Regions from separate parts of the Shewanella sp. MR-4 genome, predicted to be linked through region 1. Evidence: predicted binding sites of a transcription regulator. Region 1 holds the regulator's gene; the other holds the start of a gene.

Region 1 (9,427 bases):
CCATAATGGTGGTGACGCCGCCGGTAAGGTGATTGAGGCCTTCGGCTCAGTGGTGATTGGCGGTAACTATGCAGTGGGTTTGGTCGTATTTATCATCTTGATCATTATCAACTTTGCCGTTGTGACTAAAGGTGCTGGCCGTATTGCCGAGGTGAGTGCTCGCTTTACCTTAGATGCGATGCCCGGTAAGCAAATGGCCATCGATGCCGACTTGAACGCAGGTATTATTAATCAGGATCAAGCCAGAACCAGACGCGCCGAGGTGACCCGCGAAGCCGACTTCTATGGCGCAATGGACGGTGCATCTAAGTTTGTGAAGGGCGATGCGATTGCCGGTATCATGATTTTGGTTATCAACATTCTCGGTGGGTTTATTATCGGGATTGTGCAACACGGTTTGACATTCTCCCAAGCTGTTGAAATTTATACCCTGTTAACCATTGGTGACGGTCTCGTCGCACAAATTCCTGGTCTATTACTGTCAATCGCCGCGGCGTTGATGGTGACCCGTCAAAATGAATCTGGCGATATGGGCCAGATGCTGATTAGTCAGATGTTTGACAGTCACAAGTCACTCAGTATTGCGGCCGGCGTACTCTTTGTCATGGGTATTGTGCCAGGCATGCCACACATGGCGTTTTTAAGCTTTGCCGTGATCACAGGTGGTGCCGCTTACTTTATATTTAAACGTAATGAAGCCAAACGTGCCAAAGCCCTTGAGCAAGTCAAAACGGGCCCAGCGGAAAGAGCCGAAAGAGAACCTAAAGAACTTAGCTGGGACGATGTACACCATGTTGACACTATCGGTCTGGAAGTGGGTTATCGTTTGATCCCATTAGTCGATAAAGGGCAAGGTGGTGAATTACTAAGTCGGATCAAAGGGGTACGTAAAAAGCTTTCTCAAGAGCTGGGCTTCTTGGTGCCTGCGGTACATATTCGTGACAACCTCGATTTATCACCCAATGCCTATCGCATCTCGTTAATGGGCGTGGTGGTTGGAGAGGCGGATATTCGCCATGACTGCGAACTCGCCATCAACCCAGGCCAAGTTTACGGTAAGCTCGATGGTATCGAAACGCGTGATCCTGCCTTTGGTCTCGAAGCCGTGTGGATTGCCCCTGAGCTGCGTGAACATGCACAAACCTTAGGTTATACCGTGGTGGATGCCGCGACAGTGGTGGCTACCCATATCAGCCAAATATTGACGAATAACGCGGCGAAACTCTTAGGCTATGAAGAAGTGCAACAACTGATGGATATGCTTGCCAAGCATTCGCCTAAGCTGGTGGATGGCTTTATTCCTGATGTGATGCCGCTTGGAAATGTCGTAAAAGTGATGCAAAACCTATTAAATGAAGGAGTTTCTGTCAGAGACTTGCGTACCATAGTGCAAACTTTGTTAGAATACGGCACTAAGAGTAACGATACTGAAGTGTTAACGGCGGCAGTACGTATCGCATTGAAGCGCATGATAGTTCAAGAGATCTCGGGTCCTGAACTTGAAATACCTGTCATAACTTTGGCGCCAGAGTTGGAACAGATGTTGCATCAGTCAATGCAAGCAACCGGTGGCGATGGCCCAAATATCGAACCTGGTCTTGCGGAGCGTATGCAGCAATCCTTAGCGGATGCCGCTCAAAAGCAAGAAATGGTTGGTCAGCCCGCTATTTTGCTAACGTCAGGTATGTTACGTGCGACACTGTCTCGCTTTGTTAAATATACTATTCCTAATCTCAGAGTGATTTCTTACCAAGAAATCCCCGATGAAAAGCAAATACGCATAGTGTCTGCCGTCGGCCAGTAGAGGACGCATAAGTGAAGATTAAACGTTTTTTTGCCAAAGACATGCGTGCTGCACTGGCCCAAGTGAAGGACACGCTCGGCTCCGATGCCGTGATTATGTCGAATAAAAAGGTCAATGGTGGCATTGAGATTGTGGCCGCCGTTGATTACGACGAGCCCAAAGCGAAGGCGCCTGCCGCTGCACCGACTTTTATGGATGTGAGTGATGACTTAGTATCGCTCGGTGCTAAAGCGCCGATTCGTGCTGAAACTAAGTTAAAACCATCGGCGCCAGCGGACTCTCTCCAGGCATTGCTCGAGAAGCAACAAAGCCGTTTAAACCAACAGCTCACCCATCAACAGCAAGACGCCGAACTGCCTGCGTGGGCTAAAGGATTACAAGCACCTGTGGCACCTAAAGCTGAGCGTCGCGATATGGGCAATCCTTTCGATAAGAAACCGCAGAGCTCGCCAAAGCAAAATGCGGATCTCGAAGCCATGCGCGATGAATTATCATCCTTACGTAATTTGTTGACCCATCAGGTTTCAGCATTGATGACTGAGCATAAAAAACGTATCGACCCTGTCGGTGCCATGCTGGAGTCAAAGTTGCTGGAAGCCGAGTTTTCTCCAGCTGTCGCGAACAAGTTAGCGGCGCTCAGTCAACACTATACCCCTGCAGAATTAGTTCGTGCACTGCCACAAAGTCTAGCGAATATGCTTGATAACCAAGGTGATGATATCGTTAAGCAAGGTGGTGTTGTTGCGCTGGTAGGTCCAACTGGAGTCGGTAAAACTACGTCATTAGCTAAATTAGCTGCACGCTTTGCGGCCCATCATGGTGCGGATCAAGTGGCTTTGATTACCACAGACCATTATCGTATTGGCGCCTATGAGCAATTGGCCACCTATGGCAAAATTATGGGTTGTCCAGTCAAACAAGCCCATGACCTTGCTGAACTAGAACAAATTCTGTATCAGTTCAGAAATCGCAAGCTAGTATTGATAGATACCGCGGGTATGGGTCAACGAGATATGCGGCTTTACCAGCAACTTGATAATTTAACTGCAAATAGCAGAATACCTATCCGCAGTTATCTGGTACTGTCTGCCACAGGACAGCGCCGCGTGCTGCAAGATGCTGTAAATCACTTTAAACGCATTCCCTTATCTGGTGTTGTACTCACCAAACTCGATGAATCCGTGTCTTTAGCGGGCGCATTAAGTGTGTTGATCCAAAGTGGGTTGCCATTAAGTTATGTTACGGATGGGCAGCGAGTGCCCGAAGATATGAAAGTCGCCGATACCTTACTGCTCGCTGAGCAGGCATTAGCGGCCTTAGAAAACACTGAAGAACAATCGTTACCAGACACAGCGTGGTCAGATAATATGACCTGTGCATTTGAGTAGAGTTATGACCCTGGATCAAGCAAGTGGTTTACGTATGATGAATCAACCCTATAACGAAAAAGTGAAAGTAATCGCGGTTACGGGTGGTAAAGGTGGCGTGGGTAAAACCAGTGTGTCCATCAATACCGCTGTAGCATTAGCCGAAAAGGGCAAGCGTGTCTTAGTGCTTGATGCCGACTTAGGCTTGGCAAACGTCGATGTCATGTTAGGGATCCGTGCTGAACGTAACCTTTCCCATGTACTCTCAGGCGATGCTGAGCTGGATGATATTATTGTCCGTGGTCCTAAGGGCATAGGCATTGTCCCCGCGACCTCGGGTACTCAAGGCATGGTAGAGTTGAGCCCTGCGCAACATGCGGGCTTAATTCGTGCTTTCAGTGAGATGCGTACCCAGTTTGATATTCTCATCGTGGATACTGCCGCGGGGATTTCTGACATGGTACTCAGTTTCTCTCGCGCGTCACAGGATGTGTTGGTTGTTGTTTGTGACGAGCCAACCTCCATCACTGACGCTTATGCGTTAATCAAAATTCTCAGCCGTGAACACGGCGTTTTCCGCTTTAAAATTGTTGCGAATATGGTGCGCAGTTTACGCGAAGGTATGGAATTGTTTGCTAAACTCAGTAAAGTGACCGACAGATTCTTGGACGTGGCACTTGAACTGGTTGCGACCATTCCATTTGATGAAAACCTTCGCAAATCAGTGCGTAAACAAAAGTTAGTGGTTGAGGCTTATCCTAAGTCTCCAGCTGCGATAGCGTACCATGGCCTAGCGAATAAGATCATGAGTTGGCCAGTACCACAGCAACCTGGTGGGCATTTGGAGTTTTTCGTTGAGCGTTTAGTTCAGCGACCAGATTTTCAAGAGGAAAAAACGAGTGAATAAAGCCGCAGCGTATACTTGTTTAGACAGTAAAACGTCAATCGTTGAACAGTATGCACCGTTGGTTAAAAGAATTGCACATCACTTGCTTGCCAGATTACCTGCCTCAGTGCAGCTCGATGACTTGCTTCAAGCGGGGATGATGGGGTTATTAGAAGCATCATCCAAGTTTGATGGTGGCAAAGGTGCAAAGTTTGAAACCTTCGCCGGCATAAGGATCCGTGGCGCCATGTTGGATGAGATCCGTCGTGGCGATTGGGTTCCCCGTTCTGTTCATCGTAATAATCGTCGAGTTGCTCAAGCCATTGATGAGTTAGAGCAAGTGTTGGGTCGTGATGCTCGCGACACAGAAATTGCAGAAAAACTTGATATGACGCTCGATGAGTACCATCATATTCTTAACGATGTTTCTGTTGGTAAAATCATAGGGATAGAAGACTTAGGCGTATCACAGGATATACTCACTCCGAGCGATAATGTGAGTGATGGTACATTTGAAGCACTAGCAGAGACCCAGTTTCATTCAGCATTAGTAGAGGCGATAAAATTATTGCCCGAAAGAGATGCGCTAGTGCTATCGTTATACTACGATGAAGCATTGAATTTAAAAGAAATTGGCGCCATTCTTGAGGTGAGCGAGTCGCGAGTTAGCCAGATATTAAGTCAGGCAATGTTGCGACTCAAAGGCAAACTCAAGCATTGGACATAAGTATAATTATTTATTGAGCACAGAATGTCAGCTCACCGGAGGAAACCTTGGACAAGAATATGAAGATTCTCATCGTTGATGACTTTTCGACAATGAGACGTATCATCAAGAACTTGTTGCGAGACTTGGGATTTAACAATACCCAAGAAGCAGACGACGGCTCAACCGCGCTGCCTATGCTACAGAAGGGCGACTTTGATTTTGTCGTGACAGACTGGAACATGCCAGGTATGCAGGGTATTGATTTGCTTAAGGCTATTAGAGCCGATGATTCCCTAAAACATTTGCCCGTGTTAATGGTTACCGCCGAAGCAAAACGTGAACAAATTATTGCTGCCGCACAAGCCGGTGTTAACGGCTATGTGGTTAAGCCTTTTACCGCAGCAACACTAAAAGAGAAGTTAGATAAAATATTCGAACGACTCGCTTAAGCAGGGATGAGCTATGAAGTCACAAACATCAGGGCTCATTACGCTCGAGAAGGCTCAGCGTTTAGTTGAATTATTAAGCGCGAATGAACAAGCTCAAGCAGATGATTTATTTAGGGAACTCGCGGCTCCACTCCAAAGGGAGCTCTTTGATGAAGTTGGCAAATTGACTAGACAACTTCATAGCGCATTAATGGATTTTCAAGTTGACAATCGTTTGGTTGAACTCGCGAATACCGAAATTCCCGATGCTAAGGAACGGCTAAGTTATGTCATCGACATGACAGAACAAGCCGCGAATAAAACCATGGATGCGGTAGAAGAGTGCTTGCCGCTCGCAAATGCATTAACGGCGAATATTCAGCAAGTGATGCCATCTTGGGATAAGTTGATGCGGCGTGAAATTGCCCTGAGCGATTTTAAAGCACTTTGCCACAATGTGCAGCATTTGATGTCACGTAGCGAATTGGATTCCAATCGCTTACGCGAATTGCTCAACCAGATTTTGATGGCGCAGGATTTTCAGGACCTGACTGGACAAATGATCCGGCGGGTGATCGATCTAGTGATGGAAGTTGAAAGTAATCTGGTGTCTATGCTGACAGTATTTGGTGAGCAACCCGTGATTGAGAGTCAGATTACTCAGAAAAATAATATTGAAGCTGAAGGACCGATAATGAATGCCGAGCTTCGTCAAGACGTCGTTACCGGTCAAGATGAAGTCGATGATCTGCTATCGAGTCTGGGTTTCTAACTGGGAGTCAATTTGATGGCCTTTGATGTAGATGAAGAGATACTCCAGGACTTTTTAATTGAAGCGGGCGAAATTCTTGAGTTGCTGCAAGAGCAGCTGGTCGCGCTTGAAAACAATCCTGATGATACTAACTTGCTAAATGCCATTTTCAGGGGGTTTCATACTGTAAAGGGCGGTGCGGGTTTCCTTAGTCTCACTCCCATGGTGGATGTCTGTCACGAAGCAGAAAACACCTTCGATTTATTACGCACAGGCAAGCGCAGTGTCTCCGCCGAGTTAATGGACATCATTCTTCAAGCTGTCGATGCGATTAACACTATGTTTGCTCAAACCCAACAAGGCGAGCAACAAGATCCCGCCGATCCTGCATTATTGGCTAAATTAAAAATGCTGAGCTCCGGTGAGCCGCTTCCTTCCGAATCAGGCCAAAGTCATGCCGAAGCTGAGTCACTGCCTGAACCAGAACCTGTTATAGAAACTGTGGTTGAAGTCGCCGCAGTTGAAGAAATGCCGATTGAGAAGTCAGAGCTATCAGATTCCAGTATTGATGAAATCGATGAAGCGGAGTTTGAAGCATTACTCGATGCACTGCACGGCGCCGGAAAAGGCCCCGGAGTTTCTGCGCCACAAGCAGATGCTGCCCCTGCGGTGCAAAATGTCAGCAAACCTCAAGCGACATCCGCAAGCGCTAGCGATGATATTACCGATGACGAGTTTGAAGCGCTGCTCGATGAGCTGCACGGTTCTGGCAAGTTTAAAGGTAAAGTGGAAGAGCCTGCCAAGCCAAAAGTTGAAGCAGTTGTCGCTGCACCAAAGCCTGCCGCTCCAGCTGTTGATTCGGACGAAATCACTGAAGATGAGTTTGAGCGTCTCCTCGATGAATTACACGGTAAAGGCGGTGCACCTGCAAAAGTGACTGCGAAAGCCGAATCTGCTCCAGCTAAAACCGAGCCCGCTAAAGCGCCTCCAAGTGCCGTCGCGCCTTCAACGCCTGCCGCTCCTAAAGCCAGTGTTGCTGCACCAGCAACACCTCCTGCGGTAAAAGCCAAAACTGATGTGGCGGTTGCTGAAAAAGCCCCTGCTAAAGCAGCGGCAGCAGCCTCTGCTAACGTACCTCAAGGCGAGACAACTGTTCGCGTCGATACCGCGAGACTCGACCAAATCATGAACATGGTCGGTGAGTTAGTGTTAGTGCGTAACCGCTTATTGAGTTTAGGCATTAGTCGTGATGACGAAGAAATGTCTAAGGCGCTAGCGAATTTAGACTTGGTGACAGCAGATTTGCAGGGCGCTGTGATGAAAACGCGCATGCAACCCATCAAGAAAGTCTTTGGTCGCTTCCCTCGGGTTGTACGCGATTTAGCTCGTACTCTGAATAAAGAAATTGATTTAGTCCTCGTGGGCGAAGAGACCGACCTCGATAAAAACTTAGTTGAGGCGCTCGCTGATCCGTTAGTGCACTTAGTGCGAAACTCGGTAGATCATGGCATTGAGATGCCTAATGACCGTGAGGCCAGCGGCAAACCAAGAACAGGCACCATCACTCTGTCTGCAAGCCAAGAGGGTGACCATATCCTGCTGAAAATCGAAGACGATGGCGCGGGTATGGATCCTGAAAAGTTAAAGCAAATTGCCATCAAGCGTGGGGTACTCGATGAGGATACCGCGGCGCGGATGACTGACAGTGAAGCTTATAACCTGATTTTTGCGCCTGGCTTCTCGACGAAAGTGGAGATTTCAGATATTTCCGGCCGTGGTGTTGGGATGGACGTGGTGAAAACCCGTATTACCCAACTTAACGGAACCGTGCATATCGACTCGATGAAAGGCAAAGGCACCATACTTGAGATTAAAGTGCCGCTGACCTTGGCGATTATGCCGACCTTAATGGTAGACGTTGCCAAGCAGGTGTTTGCATTGCCCTTATCCAGTGTGAATGAGATTTTCCATCTCGATCTCACCAAGACCAATATTGTCGATGGACAACTCACTGTGATTGTCCGCAACAAGGCCGTACCGCTTTTCTATCTGGAGCAGTGGTTACATCGCAATAGAACCAGCTTTAAACATGGTGACAAGAAACACGGCCATGTGGTGATTGTACAACTGGGGATGATGCAAATTGGTTTTGTTGTTGATGCTTTAATTGGACAAGAAGAAGTGGTGATTAAACCCTTGGGAGCATTGTTGCATGGCACGCCGGGTATGGCGGGGGCGACAATCACATCCGACGGTGGCATTGCCCTCATCTTGGATGTCCCAGGATTATTAAAGCACTATGCGAAAAATAAAAGTTAGTTTCCAATAAGGAATGGAATGGCCATTAAAGTATTAGTCGTTGATGACTCAAGTTTTTTTAGACGACGTGTTAGTGAAATAGTCAATCAAGATCCTGAACTGGAAGTGATCGCAACGGCCTCTAACGGGGCCGAAGCGGTGAAGATGGCTGCCGAACTTAATCCGCAAGTCATTACAATGGACATTGAAATGCCTGTAATGGATGGTATTACTGCTGTCCGTGAGATTATGGCGAAGTGTCCAACGCCTATCTTGATGTTTTCTTCATTGACCCATGATGGTGCCAAGGCCACGCTTGATGCCCTTGATGCGGGGGCGCTTGATTTTCTACCTAAGCGATTCGAAGATATCGCGACCAATAAAGATGACGCTATTTTGCTATTGCAGCAAAGAGTCAAGGCTTTAGGTCGTCGCCGGATTTTCCGTCCTGTGGTACGTCCTACCACACCAACGCCGCCACCTCGTTCGAGTGCGAGTTCAGTATTAGGTGGGGTATCGACACATACGCAGCCTGCACCAGTTCGTTCTTCACATGCTGCATCTATTCGTCCAAGTGGTAAACAATATAAGTTATTGCTGATAGGCACATCGACGGGCGGGCCTGTTGCTTTGCAGAAAATTTTGACTCAGTTCCCCGCAAATTATCCGCATCCTATTTTGCTTATCCAGCATATGCCAGCGGCCTTTACGCCAGCCTTTGCGAATCGTTTAAATGGTTTGTGTAAGATTGAAGTCAAAGAAGCGGCGAATGGTGATGTATTGCGTCCAGGATGCGCGTATTTAGCGCCTGGCGGGATGCAAATGATGGTTGAGCGGACAGGTGTCACGGGCCGTGTCAAAGTGTTGGCAGGAAGCGCTGAGATGAATTACAAGCCCTGTGTTGATATCACCTTTGCTTCTGCCTCAAAAGCCTTTGGCGGTGATGTGCTGGCGGTAGTGTTGACAGGAATGGGAGCCGACGGCCGCGAAGGTGCGCGTATGCTGAAATCCGCGGGCGCGACCATTTGGGCACAGGATGAAGCGAGTTGTGTGGTTTATGGTATGCCGCAGGCGGTGGCCAGTGCCGGTATAGCTACTCAGTCTATTTCGCTGGACAATATGGCTGAGTCGATTTTAAAAGAGTCTGCGCGTGGCTAAGTCCAAGACACAGATAAGCACAAATA
Region 2 (9,427 bases), 1.8 Mb from region 1:
CGCCTGAATGCCCATACGCTCGGCAATACGCGCCGCGGTGCGCATCATCATACGCTTGAGCACCACGCCCATTTGACCGTTGTCGATTTTCTCTAAAATCTCGGCCACCACAGGCTCGAACGGCACAGATACAAACTTCACCTTGTGGGATTCACCATAGGTTTTCCACAAATGGTAAGCGACTTGTTTCACGCCAATTTCATGCTGCGCACCGCCGAGGTTGAAGAAACAGTAATGGGTACGAGCGCCCTTCTTAATAAATTGGTAGCTCGACACGCCTGAGTCAAAACCGCCCGAAATCAAAGACAACACATCTTCCTGTGTCGCCATTGGGAAGCCGCCTAAGCCTTCGATACGCTTAGTCACCATATACAGTTTATCGCCCTCGATTTCGAGGTTAACTGTCACTTCTGGGTTCTTTAAACGCACGCCAATCGCATCGGTAAACTGGTTTAAACCACCACCGACATAACGCTCGACTTCGATAGAGTTAAAATCGTGGGAGCCAGTACGTTTGACGCGCACACAGAAGGTTTTACCGGCAATTTGGTCACGGTAAACGGGTAAGACTTGCTGGTAGATATCGTCGACTGAGGTAAAGCTGTATTCATCCACTTGCACCACATGGGCGATCCCAGGAATACAGGCTAAACGCTCACCAAAGGCCTGAGCTAATTCAGGTTTATCATTTGGCACCTTTACCCAAATACGGTCCCATTGACGTTGCACTTTGGCATCTTCATCAACTTTTTTGAGCACGTTACGGATGTTGGTTTCAAGCATTTTGGTGAAGCGCATGCGCACGGGCTTGCTCTTCATCATGATTTCTGGGTACAGCTTTACAATAAACTTCATGGGATTTCCGCGGGCAATTTTGTAAACAGCAAAATTGGTTAAAAGAATAATCGCCGGATTATAACAAACTCACGGCGATTGGCGCACCTGTTTCAACACTCGGGCTGCTCGTGGCGTGCGCTTATGCACAGTTGAACTTATAGTCAAAAAATCACAAATAAAAAAGCCGTGAGCAAGTCACGGCGTTTTTATCGAATCACAGGTTTGGATTAAGAGCTATTTACCTACTTGAATTTCTTCGGATTCTTTGGCTTTACCCTGTTCAATGGCAATCTCAACACGACGATTTCGTGCGCGGTTTTCAGGTGAGTCATTAGGCACGATTGGATTATTCGACGCCATACCGACCACTTTCATCCGCTTAGGATCGAAGCCCTTCACTTGCAGCAGCACATCTGCCACCGCCACAGCGCGTTTGCTGGAGAGATCCCAGTTCGAGCTATAAAGCTCATCGCTTATCTGCATATCATCGGTGTAACCCGATACCGTGATGATCCCCGGCACATCTTTTAGCAATTCACCGACCGAGCGCACCACGGGTTTAAATCGCGGCTGCAGGAAGCCAGATCCTGAGGCAAATGAGCCCTTCTCACGGATACGGATAATGATTTGCTGCCCAAGTGACTCAATTTCGATCGCCCCATCGGTGATCTCATTATTGAGTTCCTGTGCCATTTTCTTCACTTGCTGATTGATTTTATCCTGCGCCGCTGCGGCTTCGGCTTTTACCGCATCCGCCGTTTCTTGCGCCGTCGCCGAGGCTTCACCGCCCCGCTGCGAACCATTTTGCTGCTGCACACCACCCGCGCTATCGTCTTCGCCCGCTTGATAATCCAAAACGGGTTCAGTCATTTCATTGGTTTGTTGGTTAATGATTTCAATCGGCGTGGGATCGGGGCGGCCAGGACGAAACTCCAAAGCAATCACAGACGTCCCCTTAGGAATATCTTTGACTTCGACCTTATTTTGCACCCCGAAGGCATACTTCATCGAGCCTGCAATCTGCTTAAACTTCATCACGTCCATTTCGGAGAATGACAGCAGCAGCACGAAGAAACACATCAAGAGGGACATCAAATCGGCAAATGTTGCCAACCAGAGCGGCGCTCCGGGCGGTGGACAGTTGCACTTAGCCATGGGCTACTCTCCGTCCGTTGTATCGATTTTCCGCTGTTTTTCAGCAAGATAATTCTTTAAGAAACCTTCAATTACCCGTGGGTTTTGGCCATCTTGAATGGCTAATACCGCATCCATAATCAGGTTGCGGTTAAGCATTTCTTCACCCATGCGAAGGGTGAGTTTGTCGGCGATAGGAATCGCTACCATGTTAGCCACCACGGCGCCATACAATGTGGTTAACAAGGCAACCGCCATAGAGGGACCAATCGATTTTGGATCTGACATGTTGGATAACATGGCCACCAAGCCCACAAGGGTACCAATCATCCCCATAGCTGGGCCAACGTCACCAAAGGCCCTAAAAATGGCAATCCCATTGCGGTGGCGCTCTTCGGTGAGGGCAATGTCTTTTTCCAGTGCGGCACGCACCACTTCGCCATCGTGACCATCGACCAACATATCGACGGCTTTTTGCATAAAACTGTTGGAAATTTGCGCTTCTTCGAGGGCTAGGAATCCGCCTTTACGGGCGGCGTCCGCCATAGTCACGGACTGCTCGATAAGATCTTCAGGCTTATCAATCTTAAACATAAAGGCTTTGATGGCGATTTTTACCGCACCGAAAAACTGTTTCAGATTGAATTTCATCATGACGACGAAGAAAGAACCACCAAATACGATGAAGATAGAGGGCACGTCGATAAAAATTGCAATGCCGCCGCTGGTCATCATAGCCCAAAGGATAAAACCAAAGCCCCCGACTAGTCCTATAACTGTAGCTAAATCCACAACGGCTCCTCAATATTCGGTATAAACGACATGATACTGACTCTATTCGCAAAATAATACAAAATGTCATCCGCATAGGGATTACACTTTGTGTTTTAACCTGAGCCTTACTCTATGATGTCAAAGGATGATTATAAGCATAATGCTATTATTGTCATTTATCGGACAAGCACTAAGCAAGTTTAGCGACAATTTCTATTTTCTGAAAAAAATTCAGCAACAAAGCGTGCTATTGAGCAAATATCCGTCGACTGAATTTGACCCTTGAGTCGCCCTGATATACCTTGTGTCCGCTCTTTCAAAGGAATTATTAACGTGGCGAAGAAACCCGAAAATCTCAGTTTTGAAGAATCCCTTGGTGAACTCGAGCGCATCGTTGCCGAATTAGAACAGGGCGATGTCTCTCTGGATGATGCGTTAAAACAATTTGAACGTGGCATCAATCTGGTGCGTAACAGCCAAGCAAAACTCGAGCAAGCTCAGCAAAAAGTGGCCATTTTACTCAAGCAGGATGAAAATGCGCCCCTCTCTCCCTATGCCGTTGAGGGCGAATAAGCGTGTTAGTCAATGCAATAAAAGAATATCAACTACGGGTTGATGACCAATTAAAACAACGTTTCAGCACACTCGAAGACACTGCGCCACAATTAAAGGCCGCCATGAGCCACGGCGCACTGTTAGGTGGCAAGCGTATTCGTCCCTTTTTGGTTTACAGTGTGGGGCAAATGTTTGGCGTGCCGCTCGAAAAGCTCGATGCCTGCGCCGCCGCCATTGAATGTATTCATGCTTATTCGTTAATCCATGACGATTTACCCGCCATGGACGATGACGACCTTCGTCGTGGTCAGCCCACAGTGCATATCGCCTTCGATGAGGCGACCGCCATCCTTGCTGGGGATGCTCTGCAAACCTTAGCCTTTGAAATTGTTACCGAAGCAGTAACTGGGATCAGCAGCGAGCAACATATCGCTATGGTGAGAGCGCTGGCCAAAGCCTCGGGTTACCGTGGTATGTGTGGCGGCCAAGCGATTGACTTAGCCTCAACCGATAAGCTCATTGACCTTAAGGCCCTAACTCAACTCCACAATATGAAAACGGGCGCCCTTATCAGCTGCGCCGTTGAGTTAGCCTTGATTGCCGCTAATGCGCCAAAAGATGAATATCAGACTATGATAGAATTTGCCCATGCGGTAGGACTTGCCTTCCAAGTGCAAGACGATATTCTGGACATCATTGCCACCACGGAAGAACTCGGCAAACCCCAAGGCTCAGACGCCGAGTCCAATAAGAGTACTTTTCCGCAACTACTTGGACTGCAAGGCGCCAAAGATACCGCCGCGCAACTGATCCAAGAGGCACTATCAGCGCTGGCTAAATTGCCATACAATAGCCAGTTAATCGCAGACTTCGCCCGCTATATCATTGAGCGAAGAATATAATAAGAGACGAAGTATCTCGCTATGAGTTTGGACATTTCACAGTTTCCCGTGTTGGCTCAGGCCAACACTCCTAATGAACTCCGCCAGCTTCCTCAGGCCCTGTTACCTCAATTGGCCGATGAGTTGCGGGAGTTTCTTCTTAAGTCCGTTGGCATGTCCAGCGGACATTTTGCCTCTGGACTCGGCACAGTCGAACTGACTGTTGCCCTGCATTATGTCTATAACACCCCGTTTGATCGTTTGATTTGGGACGTTGGCCACCAAGCCTATCCCCATAAAATCCTCACCGGTCGCCGCGACAGAATGCACACCATTAGGCAAAAGAACGGTTTACACCCTTTCCCTTGGCGGGAAGAAAGTGAATACGACACCTTTAGCGTCGGACACTCCGGAACATCCATCAGTGCCGCATTAGCCATGGCCGTTGCCGCCGAAAAAGAACAGGCTGGACGCAAAGTGGTCGCCGTCATTGGCGATGGCGCCATGACGGGCGGTATGGTGTTCGAGGCCATGAATCACGCGGGTGATTTGCACAACGATATGCTGATGGTGCTGAACGATAACGAAATGTCGATTTCAGAAAACGTCGGCGCGCTCAACAATCACTTAGCGCAGTTGATGTCGGGCCGCCTCTACACCACGATTCGTGAAAGCAGTAAGAAAGTGCTCAAGGGCATGCCGGTCATCAAAGAGATGGCCAAGCGCACCGAAGAACACCTTAAAGGCATGGTTGTACCTGGCACTCTGTTTGAAGAGTTAGGCTTTAACTATATCGGCCCGATCGATGGCCACGATGTCGATGCCTTAGTGGAAACCCTGCGTAATATGCGCTCTCTAAAGGGACCACAAGTGCTACACATCATGACCAAAAAAGGTCGTGGTTATGAACCGGCCGAAAAAGATCCTATCGGTTGGCACGCAGTACCTAAATTTGACCCGTCACAGTTTAAGAAGCCAGCCACTAAGCCGGGCCTGCCGACCTTCTCCCAAGTGTTTGGCAAATGGTTATGTGATATTGCCGAACAGGACGAAAAAGTCTTAGGCATTACCCCTGCCATGCGTGAAGGTTCTGGCATGGTGGAGTTTTCGCAGCGCTTCCCGAAACAATATTTCGATGCCGCCATTGCCGAGCAACATGCAGTGACCCTAGGGGCCGGATTTGCCTGTGAAGGCTTTAAGCCCGTGGTCGCCATTTACTCGACCTTCCTGCAACGGGGTTATGATCAACTGATCCACGATGTGGCACTGCAGCGCTTGCCTGTATTGTTCGCCATTGACCGTGGCGGTATCGTCGGTGCCGACGGCCCAACTCACCAAGGGGCATTCGATTTAAGCTTTATGCGCTGCATCCCGAATATGGTGATCATGGCGCCATCGGATGAAAATGAATGTCGCCAAATGCTCTATACCGGTTATTGCTATGATGCAGGTCCGAGCGCGGTGCGTTATCCAAGGGGCAGCGCCACTGGCGCGACTCAGGTAGAAGCCATGACGGCGCTGCCAATCGGTAAAGGCGTGATTAAGCGTTTAGGTAAACGTATCGCCATGCTGAACTTTGGTACCACCTTAGCCGCCGCCTTAACCGCCGCAGAAAGCTTAGACGCCACCGTCGTCGATATGCGCTTTGTGAAGCCATTAGATGTGGATTTGGTTAAAGAGATGGCGCAAACCCACGATGTGCTCGTGACAGTGGAAGAAAACGCCATTATGGGCGGCGCGGGCTCTGGTGTATTAGAACTGCTGCAAAAGCTTAAAATGCCCAAACCTGTGCTGCAAATCGGCCTACCCGATGAGTTTATTAAACATGGCTCTCCAGAAGAAGTGACCCATGATTTGCAACTCGATGCCGAAGGTATGTTAGCGCAAATTAATGCCTTTCTTGCCGATTGAGTGTTGATGGGAGCTTAGCTCCCAGCAATACTGCAAACGTGATAAACCACGATTAACGGCAAATAGAAAAGCAACAGACAAATAAAAAGGACTGCATCGGCAGTCCTTTTTATTAGTTAACGCTTAACGCTCAGCGCGTTAACTTAGGCTTCAATGTTGATTTCTTGGCTAGGGCCGCCCTGTGACACCATGACCATGGCTGGACGCAGTAAACGGCTGTTTAGCTCATAACCCTTTTGCATCACTAACATCACGGTATTGGCAGGGAATTCAGCACTTGGCTGCATACCAATAGCTTGATGTTGGTCAGGGTTGAAGGCTTGACCCTGTGGATCGATAGGTTTTACCCCAAACTTAGCCACGGCGGTTAACAAGCTCTTTTGCGTGAGCTCAACACCTTCGTAAATCGCCTTGGTGGTTTCATCCTGCGGATTGGTGCCTTGCAGTGCACGTTCCATATTGTCTAACACTGGCAGTAATTCGTTGGCGAATTTTTCCAATGCAAATTTGTTAGCCTTTTCCACATCCATCGCCGCGCGACGACGAATGTTGTCTACTTCAGCAGCAGCACGGATAACTGAATCTTTTTGCTCTTCAACTTTCGCCAAAGCGTCAGCGAGTAACTGTTCCAGCTCTTCAATACGGAAATTGGCTTGGGTAAGCTCGTCAATCAGACTCGCTTCTTCGGTAGAAACTTCAGACTCTACACCCTCTTGGATCAGATCCTGTTCTGCTTTAATCGACTCGTTGCTCATTTTCACTCCAGCTAAAAATGCTTTGTTTCTAAATACTCTGGGCATATTATGGGGATCAATTTTGACGTTTCAAGGCCTAAGGCCAGATCTAGCATAAATATGACCACAAAGTTCCACACCATTGGCCTGATTGGCAAGCCACACCACCCAGGGACAAATCAAACCCTCAAACGTCTGCACCACTGGCTGACTGTGCAAGGGTATGAAGTTCTCGTGGAAGAGCGTGTTGCCAGCGAGTTGGGAACCCATATAGTGGCGGTCGATTTATTAGAGATTGGCGCACGCTGCGATTTAGCCATAGTCGTGGGTGGTGATGGCAATATGCTCGGTGCCGCTAGAGTGCTGGCACGCTTCGATGTGGGCGTGATAGGTGTTAACCGTGGCAATCTCGGTTTTTTAACGGATTTACCGCCCGATGCCTTTGAAGAAGCCCTCGCCAAAGTGCTGGATGGGGAATTTGATACCGAACACCGCTTTTTACTCGAGGCCGAGGTCTATCGCCATGGCATGTTAAAAGCGAGCAATACCGCCGTCAATGAAGCGGTACTCCATCCGGGTAAAATCGCCCATATGATTGAGTTTGAAGTCTATATAGACAACCAATTCATGTACAGTCAGCGCGCGGATGGCATGATAGTCTCAACGCCAACAGGTTCTACCGCCTATGCCTTATCTGCGGGCGGTGCAATCCTCACACCCAATTTACAGGCATTAATCCTAGTGCCTATGTTTCCGCATACCTTGTCGTGCCGCCCCATTGTGGTCGATGCCTGCAGCACCATTAAGATGGTCGTTTCCCCTGAAAATGGCGAAAACTTAGAGGTAAGTTGCGATGGCCACGTACATTTAGCCGTATTGCCAGGCGATGAAATCATAGTGCGCCGCAGCTCTGAGCAACTCAGGCTTATTCATCCTAAAGGCCATAATTACTTCCATGTGTTACGGAGTAAACTCGGCTGGGGCAGTAAATTGTTTTAAGGTCTCCAGATTGAGGCCCATCCAACTCGAGCAAGGCTTCCAGGGTAAATCGCAAAAGATAATGGTTAACAGCTGTTGTTAACAGAATGGAGAGCTACAGCTGCATAGCTGTAAATGGCTTTGTTAACCGTTATTAAATTTCAGATTAAAACAAATTTCATTAAGTGACATTCATCACGCGAAATTTAGCCATCACTAAAACTTGATCTCGATCTCATTATTCCCAGCGGAATAAACTTCAATAAAAACCCATTTATTCATCACGTTACCATAATCAATTCGACAGAGTGATTTTCTAAGCAATACAAAAATGGGAGATGAGTCACATCTTAATATTGTCTTAAAAATCCATTAAACGCTCATTAATGAAATAAATGGATCAGTTAATTGCAATACTGATAGCTAATTTAGCGAATATATCGATTTTTATAACTTAAAAGAATAAATGTTAGATAAATGGCCAGATAAAGAAATATACAACACCAGCTTCGAGTGACATAGATCACAGTTAGGAAAATCCTATGAGAGAAGCCTCCCGCAGCACTGTAAATTAGCATTTTATACAGCAGTCAAAATGATCTAGATCATATTAGTTAAGCCCCGAATAGCGTCTAGTACACACCACAGAATGTTGTGACTCTCTGCATTGGCAGTGAAAACTGCTGAATTATCCGTCAGAGGGACAGACAGAAAAACACTAGTAAGATCCAAATATAAATAATAAAACAGACCACTTTATGTAGAGGCAAGCATGACAATACTTCAACTCCTCGCCAGCTTGACGCCAGTGATCAGTGTAATGATCTTTCTCGTATTACTGAGAATGCCCGCGTCCAAAGCTATGCCTATATCCATGATAGTCACGGCGCTCGCCGCCGTGTTTATTTGGCAGATGGACACTACCCTGTTAGCCGCATCGGTTCTCGAAGGCCTACTGTCAGCCATCACGCCATTAAGCATCATCTTCGGTGCGGTATTCCTACTCAACACCCTGAAATACTCAGGAGCGATGGATACCATCCGCGCGGGCTTCACTAACATCAGTGCCGATGCCCGTGTCCAAGTGATTATTATCTGTTGGTTATTCGGTGCCTTTATCGAAGGTAGTGCAGGCTTTGGTACCCCGGCTGCGATTGGTGCCCCTCTGCTGGTATTACTGGGGGTTCCACCCGTTGCCGCCGCCGTTGTGGCATTGATTGCCGACTCGGCCAGCGTGTCATTCGGTGCTATCGGTTTACCTGTGCTGTTTGGTATGGAACAAGGCTTAACTCAAGGTGGTGTGAGCATGGCTGCGGCACAAATTGCCGAGCATGGCGGTACTTACCCTGATTTTGCCCAGTTCATTGCAATGCATATGATCACTATCGACTTAATCACTGGTACCTTAATTCCACTGGTGATGGTATCGATTCTGACAGGCTTTTTCGGCCGTAATAAATCCTTTAAAGAAGGTCTAGCCATTTGGAAGTTTGCGATTTTCGCAGGTCTTGCCTTTACCGTGCCCGCTTGGATCATCAACTATGTTGCAGGCCCTGAATTCCCATCAGTGATCGGTTCATTGGTAGGCATGGCCTTAGTGATCCCCGTTGCCCGTAAGGGTTA

What was found. The regulator FliA, encoded in region 1, starts transcription of late flagellar genes. The targets are predictions, from matches to a motif close to CTAAAGNTNNNNNNNNNNNNGCCGATA.
Region 2: pomA (flagellar motor protein PomA) is a predicted target of FliA. The motif match lies at 2,923-2,949, and genes of this name have one in related genera.

The regions. Positions count from the first base shown of each region.
Region 1 covers NC_008321.1:1,502,479-1,511,905, forward strand. The annotation lists gene flhA (flagellar biosynthesis protein FlhA) at 1-1,804, shown strand, start outside; gene flhF (flagellar biosynthesis protein FlhF) at 1,816-3,192, shown strand; gene SHEWMR4_RS06800 (MinD/ParA family protein) at 3,197-4,078, shown strand; gene SHEWMR4_RS06805 (RNA polymerase sigma factor FliA) at 4,071-4,784, shown strand; gene cheY (chemotaxis response regulator CheY) at 4,832-5,215, shown strand; gene SHEWMR4_RS06815 (protein phosphatase CheZ) at 5,229-5,966, shown strand; gene SHEWMR4_RS06820 (chemotaxis protein CheA) at 5,982-8,264, shown strand; gene SHEWMR4_RS06825 (protein-glutamate methylesterase/protein-glutamine glutaminase) at 8,283-9,401, shown strand; gene SHEWMR4_RS06830 (hypothetical protein) at 9,415-9,427, shown strand, end outside.
Region 2 covers NC_008321.1:3,254,812-3,264,238, forward strand. The annotation lists gene thiI (tRNA uracil 4-sulfurtransferase ThiI) at 1-855, opposite strand, end outside; gene SHEWMR4_RS14330 (flagellar motor protein MotB) at 1,072-1,992, opposite strand; gene pomA (flagellar motor protein PomA) at 1,996-2,763, opposite strand; gene xseB (exodeoxyribonuclease VII small subunit) at 3,079-3,318, shown strand; gene ispA ((2E,6E)-farnesyl diphosphate synthase) at 3,321-4,202, shown strand; gene dxs (1-deoxy-D-xylulose-5-phosphate synthase) at 4,224-6,092, shown strand; gene grpE (nucleotide exchange factor GrpE) at 6,236-6,847, opposite strand; gene nadK (NAD(+) kinase) at 6,947-7,825, shown strand; gene SHEWMR4_RS14365 (L-lactate permease) at 8,577-9,427, shown strand, end outside.